Pyrococcus horikoshii OT3: one gene and its partners. The protein of the gene in region 2 binds, or shares a complex with, the protein of the main gene of each other region. Links are inferred from orthologs where the notes say so. Each region holds a gene or a part of one and is shown on either strand. Other genes may lie near its edges. The genes, in order: PH_RS05270, PH_RS07715 and PH_RS09020.

Region 1 (3,086 bases), 420 kb from region 2 along the record:
CTTTTCTTCCCTCAACTTCGACCACTACAAAGGGTCTTTCTCGCTTCCCTATTAGAATGTCAAAATTTAATCCCCCACAAATTGAGGTTTCTATAAAACTTATCTTTTCTCCAGTTTTCGTCCTCCTCGAGAAAACCGTGGGAAACTTACTTTTCAATTTCTCAATGACAGTTATAACTTTAGTATATTGCTCCTCATCTAATTCTTCCCTTATTCTCAACCTTTCAATCATACCCCCCTCACGCTGAAGTCTTCAAAAAAGGAAGTTTAAAAGAATTTCGAGGGCTTTTTGAACTTCTTAGCTTTGATCCTTAGAAATCCCAGCAGCCTTGAAGAGTTCGCTGACTAAGACAAGGGGGTAGAACTTGAAGCCTTCCTTTTCGATATTTTCCTTTGCACCCTCCTCTCTATCGACCACGACAAAAATCCCGACGACATCTGCTCCATGCTCTCTTAGGATTTTGGCAGCTCTTATCACGCTTCCCCCAGTAGTCGTAACATCCTCAACTAATAGCACTTTATCTCCTTTTTGAACATTTCCCTCTATTACTTTCCCGGTTCCATGTTCCTTTTTCTTTTTTCTAACTATTAAGAGAGGCTTGTTAGTTTCAAGCGAAAGGGCCGTTGCTATTGGAACTGCTCCCAACTCGGGGCCAGCGATTTTATCATAGTTTAGGTTAAGTTCCTCAGCTTTTTCTTTGATTAGTTTTGCTATTATTCTTAGGGCTTTAGGGTTTGTTATCAGACTTTTTATATCGATATAGTAGTTACTCTCTTTTCCAGATGTCAAAACAAAATGGCCAAATTTTATGCATCCCTCATTTATTATTAGATTGATCAGCTCATCTTTCATTTTCATTTCACCCTGAGAATTAGAGTTTCAAAAAGTTTTATAAGCTTCTCTTTAAACCAAGGCTTGAGAGTTCGGGGGTAAAGACCCCCAGGGTAAGTAAGTTATGTAAAGGATATTTGGGGAGGATAATAATTAGGGGGGAGTTGGGAATGGTTCAGAAGCCTCACAGTTTTAGAAGAAAAACAAGGAAAAAGCTCCGTAAGCATCCAAGAAGAAGGGGACTACCCCCACTAACGAGATTCCTTCAAGAATTTGAGGTGGGACAGAAAGTTCACATAGTCATAGAGCCAAGCTACCATAAAGGGATGCCAGATCCAAGATTTCATGGTAGAACAGGAACGGTAGTTGGCAAAAGGGGTGATGCCTATATAGTTGAGGTACCTGACGGAAACAAAGTAAAGACGCTTTTCATTCACCCAGTACACCTTAGGCCCCAGAAGTGAAGGGCCATGATAGGGAGGAAAAAGCTTGGCGAGAGGTACATAACGATATCCGAAGCAAAAGAGATATTACTTAAGAAATATGAAGAAGGAATAAAAGCTGGGATAGAAGAGCCATTGTTCTATGAAGCAAGGCTAGCTCTAGAGCATGCTGAAAAGTTCGCTAAGTTGCCAGCTGAAAAAGCTAGAAAAGCTATTGAAGAGCTAATGTCAGAATTTGAATGGATGAACGAGAGGATAGCCGCAAAATTAGTTGATATAATGCCAGAGGATAACCTCGATTTAAGGGTTATATTTGCAAAGGAGGAGCATCAGCCAACACCAGAGGAAATGAAGAAGATACTTGAAATCCTTGATAAGTATAGAGAAGAGTGATATATTACCTCCAGTTCTTTTTTCGGGCTTTTCTTATTCTTTCCGTTAATGAAAACGGTTTTATAGAACCTCTTCTAAAATTTTATCGGTGGTAATAGATGGAAGTTTTCGAAATAAAAATTGAAGTTCCTTATGACAAAAAAGGTGTTATTATAAAGAAGTTGGCGAGACTCATAAAGGGAAACGTTAAGAAGGCGAGGCTTCTTCCTCCTGATCAGTTTGGCCTTAATAAGATAATACTAAGGGTTGAAGGGGATGAGGAGGAGATAAAGAAAATTATGGCATTAAGCCATTAGAATATTTTCAAGAACCTTTACTGCTTCAATTATCCGTTTCTCAGGTTTCTCATCTGTTTTTGGTAACTCAAGGTTTATAACAACTCTCTCCTCTCTTCCATCTTCGTCAACATCATATATCTCAAGCTCCTCTATGTCTACGCTTTCAAAGAAAGCCTCAAGCTCGGGGGCTAGAAGCTTCTTATTACCTCCATAAACCTCAACCCTCACGATATCATCTCTAGAAGATACGACTATTGCTACTTCATACTCCCCTATCCTTTTCGTAAATCTAATGGCATCTCCATATCCGATGGATTCCTCGCTAAATCCCATCTCGGTTAGAGTTTTCCTTATCCTCTCAACCTTATTCCTCATCTTTCTCAAAAGTCTCTCTCTAAGCTTCATACTCTCATCAAGGGCCCTCTTAATGGCCTCTCCAACTTCGCTTATATCTCCCTCCCACACGCCAATAAGCTTTATCCCAGAGCTAGTTGCCCTAATTTCAAGCTTAATATCCTTAGTGTTGAATTCAGAAATATCATCTATTTTAAGCTCGCCAAGACGTAGTATCTCAAATTCAAGTTTTACTAATCTACCAAAAGTAGCCCCCTTAAATTTCACTGGTATCACCTAATAAAGGGTATGCTGATGATTTAAAAACGTTGCTAGTTATAATAAGTAAAGGTGGGAGAATTGAGGATTGGAAAGGTTGAGAAGTACATTCATGAAAAATTAGAGAAGAAAAAACTTCATTTTGTGCTGATAGATCCTGATGATACATCTCCCGAGGTAGCAGGTAAACTGGCCAGAGTATGTGAAGAACTTGGAGTAGACGCCATAATGGTTGGGGGTTCAACTGGAGCTGAAGGTGAAGTTTTAGACAACGTTGTTAGATCGATAAAAGATAATTCTTCACTTCCAGTAATACTCTTTCCTGGCTCTCACGGGGGAATAAGCAGATATGCTGATGCCATTTTCTTTATGAGCTTACTTAACTCCAGAAATCCCTTCTTCATTACTGGGGCCCAAGCATTAGGCGCATTTACTGTTAAAAAATTTGGAATAGAACCGATTCCAATGGCTTATATAGTAGTTGAACCAGGAGAAACCGTTGGATGGGTTGGGGATGCTAGGCCAATC
Region 2 (3,107 bases):
GAATTTCCCTGCAACTTTCAACCTTTCATCAGTCTTCCTAACATCCAGGACGTAGAGGCCATCCTGCCTTACCCTGTAAATGAACTTCTTCATATCCTTGGTTTTCTGCTGAGTCCCTATATGCACTCCGGCCGCCAGGTATTGATCAAGGGGTACCAAATACTCATCAGCCATATCACACACCTCCTACTCTTCAAACGTTATTATTCTTCCCCTTTCCCCCAATTCCTCAGCAATTCTATTCAATTCGTTTATCTTCTCAATTGAGCTCCAACTTATTAACATAGCAGGGCACCTTAAACCCAATGCAATGTGTGGAAATGTTTCATCGGCGGGCTCGTATTTCGCCTCGGCTAAAATTGGTGTTATTTTTTCGGCCTTTACATCATTCACGAAGTTATACAAATCGGTGAGCGTTCCAAGGTTTATAGGCTTTATTGATAATGCATTATAGTACCTCCTATCAAGTACGCTGTTAGTTCTAAAGAGGTATTCCCCATCAATGAAAACTCCATGGGTACCAGCTATTAGCTCTAAAAAAAGTTCAGGTGGCCCTATCGGTTTTATGTATGCCACATTATAATCTTCAACCAAATTTAATACCTTCTCAATATCCATTTCTTTTTTCATGCCAATTCCCAAGGCCACCTCAAGTCCAAGTTCAACCCCCACATCTTCGGAAGCTTTCGATAAGTTCTCAAGGTTTATCTCCTTCACAATCTCTCTGATCTTATTGGTGGCATCTATTATATCGGTAACCTCTAGAAGGTCTTTAACTACCAGATAATAATCAAACATGTCATCCTGGGCAAAGCTCAAAACTGGAACCGGCAATTCAGTAGCAAATGTCCCACCAATGTATGAATATAGGGGCATGTCTCTTGAATTCGCAGCAGCCTTTGCTATCGCTGTAGAAACGGCCAACGCTGTATTAGCCCCTATGTGGCTGAAATCTTCCGTTCCATCTATCTCCCAAAGGTAACTATCTATTAACTCCTGCTCCGAGGCATCAAATCCTATCAATTCTGGCCCTATTATTTCATCCACTTCACTTACCGCCCTTCTAGCCTCGGCAATATGGAGCATTGGATTGTCATCTATGGGGGAAGTGAATCTACCAAAACCCTCGTCTGTTGCAACATCTACCTCAACCGAATATTTTCCACCTCTCAATACGGCAATTCTGCCGATAATGTTTTGTATCACACTCATTATTCATCAGCTCGGCCTTATTACTGTTATTGGAATTACTCCCTTTTCAAATTCCATTATAGCTGCTTCAAGAGGGGTTATTCCTTCGGGAACATCTATAAGCACTGGAGCGCCCATGGCAATTTGAAGGGCCCTTGCACCTATAATTCTAGCCTTCTCAAACCTCGTGTACTTAAACACTCAGCACCACCTCAAGTATTTTGGTGGGGCCGCCGGGATTTGAACCCGGGTCTCCGGCGCCCCAGGCCGGGAGGATAGCCAAGCTACCCCACGGCCCCACTTAAACAGAGAAAGGATGTTTTTAATAGACCTTATAATGCATTATGTCATCAATAAGCTCAACGTGACTAAGTAACATTCTTCTGCAGCAATACCTCTCTAAACCAAGATCATCCAACACCTTTTCTGGATCTTCCCCGGCCTCTACCCTTCTCTTAAACTCATAATACTTATCCCCAATGACTTTCCCACATGTGAAACATCTGACTGGAATTATCAAGGGACCCACCCCACTTGTCTTCGATAATAAAAAAGTTTTTAAAATTAACGGAATATATTCAACGATAACTCTTTTGTCTCTTAGCCCTTGGACCCTTAGTTGACCTATTTGGCTTGTGGGGCTCTGTTCTTCTTGGATCTCCGACCAACATTGTTCTATCATACTTGATGAACTTTTCCTTAAGGTTCATGTCTCCAGTCCATTCTACTAACGCTCTTGCTATCGCTATCCTTGCGGCCTCCGCTTGACCCATGAAGCCTCCTCCTTGAACCTTCACATCAATGTCAACGCTATTCCAAATTTCCTCCCCGGCCAAGATGAGAGGTTCGAGGATCGTAAATCTTGCTATCTCTGGCTCTATTATCTCCACCGGCTTTCCATTGATTCTAACCCTTCCCCTTCCTTCCCTAATGACGGCCCTAGCGATTGCAGTTTTTCTCTTTCCAGTAGTTTGAATGATCCTCATCTATATCACCTCAGAACTTCCCTCCTAAGAACTTAGCAACCTCACCAACGGTTACATACTTAGGTCTCGATAACCTTGAAACGTGAGCCTCTACAATTGTTTCAAGTTGCTTATCTTGAAACTCTTTAGGAATGCCAACGTAAACCTTCAGTCTCCTGAAGGCCTTCCTTCCGCGATCTGTCTTCCAAGGAAGCATCCCTCTGATGGTTCTTCTAACTATTTCGTCACTTCTCTTGGGATAAAATGGACCTCTCCTGGGATTAGTTAGCGTTCTAAGTCCAGTTCTTTGCTTATATTTGCTGAATATAACCTCCCTATTCCCTGTAATTACTGCCTTTTCAGCATTTACTATTACGACTTCCTCACCTTCAAGAAGCATCTTTGCAACTCTTGAAGCAAGCCTCCCAAGTATGAGTCCATCAGCATTAATAATCCTCATAACTCATCACTCCATTATAATCACTCCACTACCTTTGGGATTCCTCTCAATGAGTTCCTCAATCGTTATTGCTTCTCCACCAGCCTCGGTTATCTTCTTCCTAGCAGTTTCACTGAATTTCCATGCTGCAACGATGACCTTCTTCTCTAACTTGCCAGCTCCGAGAACACTTCCTGGGACAACTATCATATCTCCATCCTTAGCGTATCTGTTGATTTTACTGACGTTCACCTCTGCCCTCTGCCTTCTGGGTCTTTCGAGCCTCCAAGCTAAGTCTTTCCAGATCTTTACGCCTTCTTCATTAGATTTTTTCTTAAGGAAACGAATGAGCCTTCTAAGGTTTGGATCAGTTGGACCAGTCCTCTTCATGAAAGCATTCCCCCTTCTTGCAGTTAAATTCTCGCTGGAGACAAGATAATTAATGTAAATTTTGGTGCGGGGGCGGGGATTTGAACCCCGGAACCCCTACGGGACGGGACCCTAAATCCCGC
Region 3 (3,031 bases), 210 kb from region 2 along the record:
AAAGACTTTACGAAGCTGGAGGATGGAGCGTCGTTTTTCACGCTGGCTATTACCTAAAGCAACCAAAGGAAAGTGTTTATCAGAAGATACTTTCGGCCCTTAAGGAGATACAGAAAGAGCTCATGGACAAGGGTATCAAAGTATGGCTAAGGCCTGAGCTCACAGGTAAGCCAACTCAATTCGGCGATCTTAAAGAGCTTGTAAAGCTTAGTCAAGAGCTTGAGTTAGTTTTACCGGCGATAGACTTTGCCCATGCCCACGCTAGGAATAAAGGGAAATGCAACACGGAAGAAGAGTGGAGAGAAATGCTAGCACTAATTGAGAACGAGTTAGGTAGAGAAGCCCTTGACAATATGCATATCCATATAAGCGGAATAGAGTATGGAGAAAAGGGAGAAAAGAGGCACTTAAACCTTGAAGAAAGTGACCTGAAATGGGAAGATCTACTTAAAGTCCTCAAGGAGTTCAGGGTGAAAGGTGTCATTATTAGTGAGAGCCCAAATATAGAGGGAGACGCTATTCTCATGAAGAAAAAGTGGGAAGAGCTAAAAATTTAAAAGTATTATAAAGCCATGTAGTCGAGGATGTTTCTTGAGATAGAATTCAAAAGGAGGGGGTATGAATGAACCCATTCCACGACCTTGAACCCGGACCAAACGTTCCAGAAGTTGTTTACGCCCTGATAGAGATACCGAAGGGAAGTAGAAACAAGTACGAGCTAGATAAGGAAACGGGATTGTTGAAATTAGATAGGGTTCTCTACACACCGTTTCACTACCCAGTAGACTACGGGATAATACCAAGGACATGGTATGAAGATGGAGATCCCTTTGACATCATGGTAATTATGAGGGAACCAACGTATCCACTAACGATAATAGAGGCCAGGCCGATCGGACTATTTAAAATGATAGACAGCGGAGATAAGGATTATAAGGTACTTGCAGTTCCAGTCGAAGATCCATACTTTAAAGACTGGAAGGATATAAGCGATGTTCCCAAGGCATTCTTAGACGAGATAGCCCACTTCTTCAAGAGGTATAAGGAACTCGAAGGTAAAGAGATAATCGTAGAAGGATGGGAAGGGGCAGAAGCTGCTAAGAGGGAAATTTTAAGGGCTATAGAGATGTATAAGGAGAAATTCGGCAAGAAGGAGTGATTTCGCTTTATTTCTTAAGTTTTTAGGAGGGATTCCAGGAATGTACAAAATAGTGACGGTGAAGGATGTCGTAAGGATACCGCCCAGGATGTTCACGATGGATCCAAAGGAAGCCGCAATGTTAGTCCTCAGAGATACCTATGAGGGGACATACGACAGGGATGAAGGTGTAATCCTTTCAATCGTTGAGGTAAAGGAGGTTGGAGATGGAATAATAGTTCCAGGGGATGGGGCAACTTACCATGAAGTAGTATTCGACGTCCTCGTTTGGGAACCGAAGAGAGATGAGGTTGTAGAGGGCACCGTAGTTGACGTCGTCCCCTTTGGAGCATTTATAAGGATTGGGCCTATGGATGGATTGGTCCACATCAGCCAACTCATGGATGACTACGTAGTCTACGACGAGAGAAACAAGCAGTTTGTAGGGAAAGAGAAGAAGTATCTTTTAAAGATCGGAGATGCTGTTAGGGCCAGGATAATCACCGTAAGTCCAAAGAGTAGGGTAATAAGAGAAAATAGAATTGGGTTAACGATGAGACAGCCAGGACTTGGAAAGTTTGAGTGGATCGAGAAGGAAAAGAGAAAGGAAAAGGAGGGTAAGAAGTGACGGAAAAAGCCTGTAGGAATTGCCATTATATTACAACAGAGGATCAGTGCCCTGTATGTGGAAGTAGGGATCTCAGCGAAGAGTGGTTTGACTTAGTAATAATAATTGACGTTGAAAATAGCGAGATAGCAAAGAGGATAGGAGCTAAGGTTCCAGGAAAATACGCCATAAGGGTGCGTTGATGAGAGTCGTATTTAAATTACCAGATGAACTGAGGCAAGAGCTCAAGAACCCTCTAGGAGAGCTCATTGAAGGGAATATTCCAGAGCCCTATGTTAAGGCTAAGAACATTATTGAGGGAGATGATGGGGTTTTAATAACAGTAGGGGATGTTGTAACCGAGAATATAATGAGAGTTGGTTTAAATCCAAATCTAGCAATTTATGATCATAAAACAGAGAGGAGAGAATATAAGCCAAGAATTATTATAAATGGAGTTCTCCTCACTGTAAAAAATCCCCCCGGAACTATAACACTACCCCTACTCAAATCTATAAAGAAAGCTTATTCCTTGATCTTGAATGGAAAATCCGTCCATATCGTTGTGAATGGTGAAGAGGACCTCGCAACAATCCCAGCGGTGTTGTATGCCCCTTTGGGAGCAACAGTTATTTATGGCCAACCTAAAAGGGGCATAGTGCTTATAAAGGTAACAAATGAATGCAAACGCAGGTGCGCGAAGATAATGAGACGGATGGAGGTGGTTAGAGATGGAGATTAAAATTACAGAAGTCAAAGAAAACAAGCTAATTGGAAGGAAAGAGATATATTTTGAGATATACCACCCAGGAGAACCAACACCTAGTAGAAAAGATGTGAAAGGTAAGCTAGTGGCAATGCTAGACCTAAACCCAGAAACTACGGTTATTCAGTACATTAGAAGCTACTTTGGAAGCTATAAATCCAAGGGTTACGCAAAGTATTATTACGATAAGGAAAGGATGCTCTACATAGAGCCTGAGTATATACTCATTAGAGATGGTATAATTGAAAAGAAGGAGGGTGAGTGATATGGGCCAAAAATGGAAACTCTACATAGTTAAAGATGGAAAAGTTATAAGGAAGAATAAGTTCTGTCCACGTTGCGGCCCAGGAGTTTTTATGGCAGATCATGGGGACAGGTGGGCATGCGGAAAGTGTGGATACACGGAATGGAAGAGGAAGTGAGGGTGAGACCGTGGGGCTTTTCTCTAACATTATTTTAAGAAGGTTTAGGGATATTGCCCCAATATATGAAGAGATTCTTAAGGCATACAAGGAGTTTT

Evidence for each region.
Region 1: PH_RS07715 (region 2) and PH_RS05270 share a complex: the UniProt entries of both Methanocaldococcus jannaschii proteins name them as parts of the RNA polymerase complex. The link is inferred for Pyrococcus horikoshii OT3 from one-to-one orthologs.
Region 3: PH_RS07715 (region 2) and PH_RS09020 share a complex: the UniProt entries of both Methanocaldococcus jannaschii proteins name them as parts of the RNA polymerase complex. The link is inferred for Pyrococcus horikoshii OT3 from one-to-one orthologs.

What each region holds. Positions count from the first base shown.
Region 1 is NC_000961.1:1,022,071-1,025,156, reverse strand. The notes cover bases 57-2,985. They hold PH_RS05270 (RNA polymerase Rpb4 family protein), read left to right. Parts: upstream 57-1,302; coding sequence 1,303-1,668; downstream 1,669-2,985. Other genes in these bases: PH_RS05255 (geranylgeranylglyceryl/heptaprenylglyceryl phosphate synthase), read left to right, coding at 2,631-2,985; PH_RS05260 (hypothetical protein), read right to left, coding at 1,953-2,567; PH_RS05265 (hypothetical protein), read left to right, coding at 1,767-1,964; PH_RS05275 (50S ribosomal protein L21e), read left to right, coding at 1,003-1,296; pyrE (orotate phosphoribosyltransferase), read right to left, coding at 299-853. In the rest of the region: more of PH_RS05285, read right to left, coding at 1-56; more of PH_RS05255, read left to right, coding at 2,986-3,086. UniProt on the Methanocaldococcus jannaschii protein: DNA-dependent RNA polymerase (RNAP) catalyzes the transcription of DNA into RNA using the four ribonucleoside triphosphates as substrates. This subunit is less well bound than the others.
Region 2 is NC_000961.1:1,445,034-1,448,140, forward strand. The notes cover bases 113-3,062. They hold PH_RS07715 (DNA-directed RNA polymerase subunit N), read right to left. Parts: upstream 1,712-3,062; coding sequence 1,514-1,711; downstream 113-1,513. Other genes in these bases: rpsB (30S ribosomal protein S2), read right to left, coding at 113-174; PH_RS07700 (hypothetical protein), read right to left, coding at 187-1,212; PH_RS07705 (DNA-directed RNA polymerase subunit K), read right to left, coding at 1,219-1,392; PH_RS07720 (30S ribosomal protein S9), read right to left, coding at 1,770-2,177; rplM (50S ribosomal protein L13), read right to left, coding at 2,188-2,616. In the rest of the region: more of rpsB, read right to left, coding at 1-112. UniProt on the Methanocaldococcus jannaschii protein: DNA-dependent RNA polymerase (RNAP) catalyzes the transcription of DNA into RNA using the four ribonucleoside triphosphates as substrates.
Region 3 is NC_000961.1:1,659,332-1,662,362, forward strand. The notes cover bases 109-2,982. They hold PH_RS09020 (DNA-directed RNA polymerase), read left to right. Parts: upstream 109-1,199; coding sequence 1,200-1,766; downstream 1,767-2,982. Other genes in these bases: PH_RS09010 (deoxyribonuclease IV), read left to right, coding at 109-557; PH_RS09015 (inorganic diphosphatase), read left to right, coding at 623-1,159; spt4 (transcription elongation factor subunit Spt4), read left to right, coding at 1,763-1,948; PH_RS09030 (GTP-dependent dephospho-CoA kinase), read left to right, coding at 1,948-2,487; PH_RS09035 (30S ribosomal protein S24e), read left to right, coding at 2,477-2,776. Also shown: more of PH_RS09010, read left to right, coding at 1-108; more of PH_RS09045, read left to right, coding at 2,983-3,031. UniProt on the Methanocaldococcus jannaschii protein: DNA-dependent RNA polymerase (RNAP) catalyzes the transcription of DNA into RNA using the four ribonucleoside triphosphates as substrates.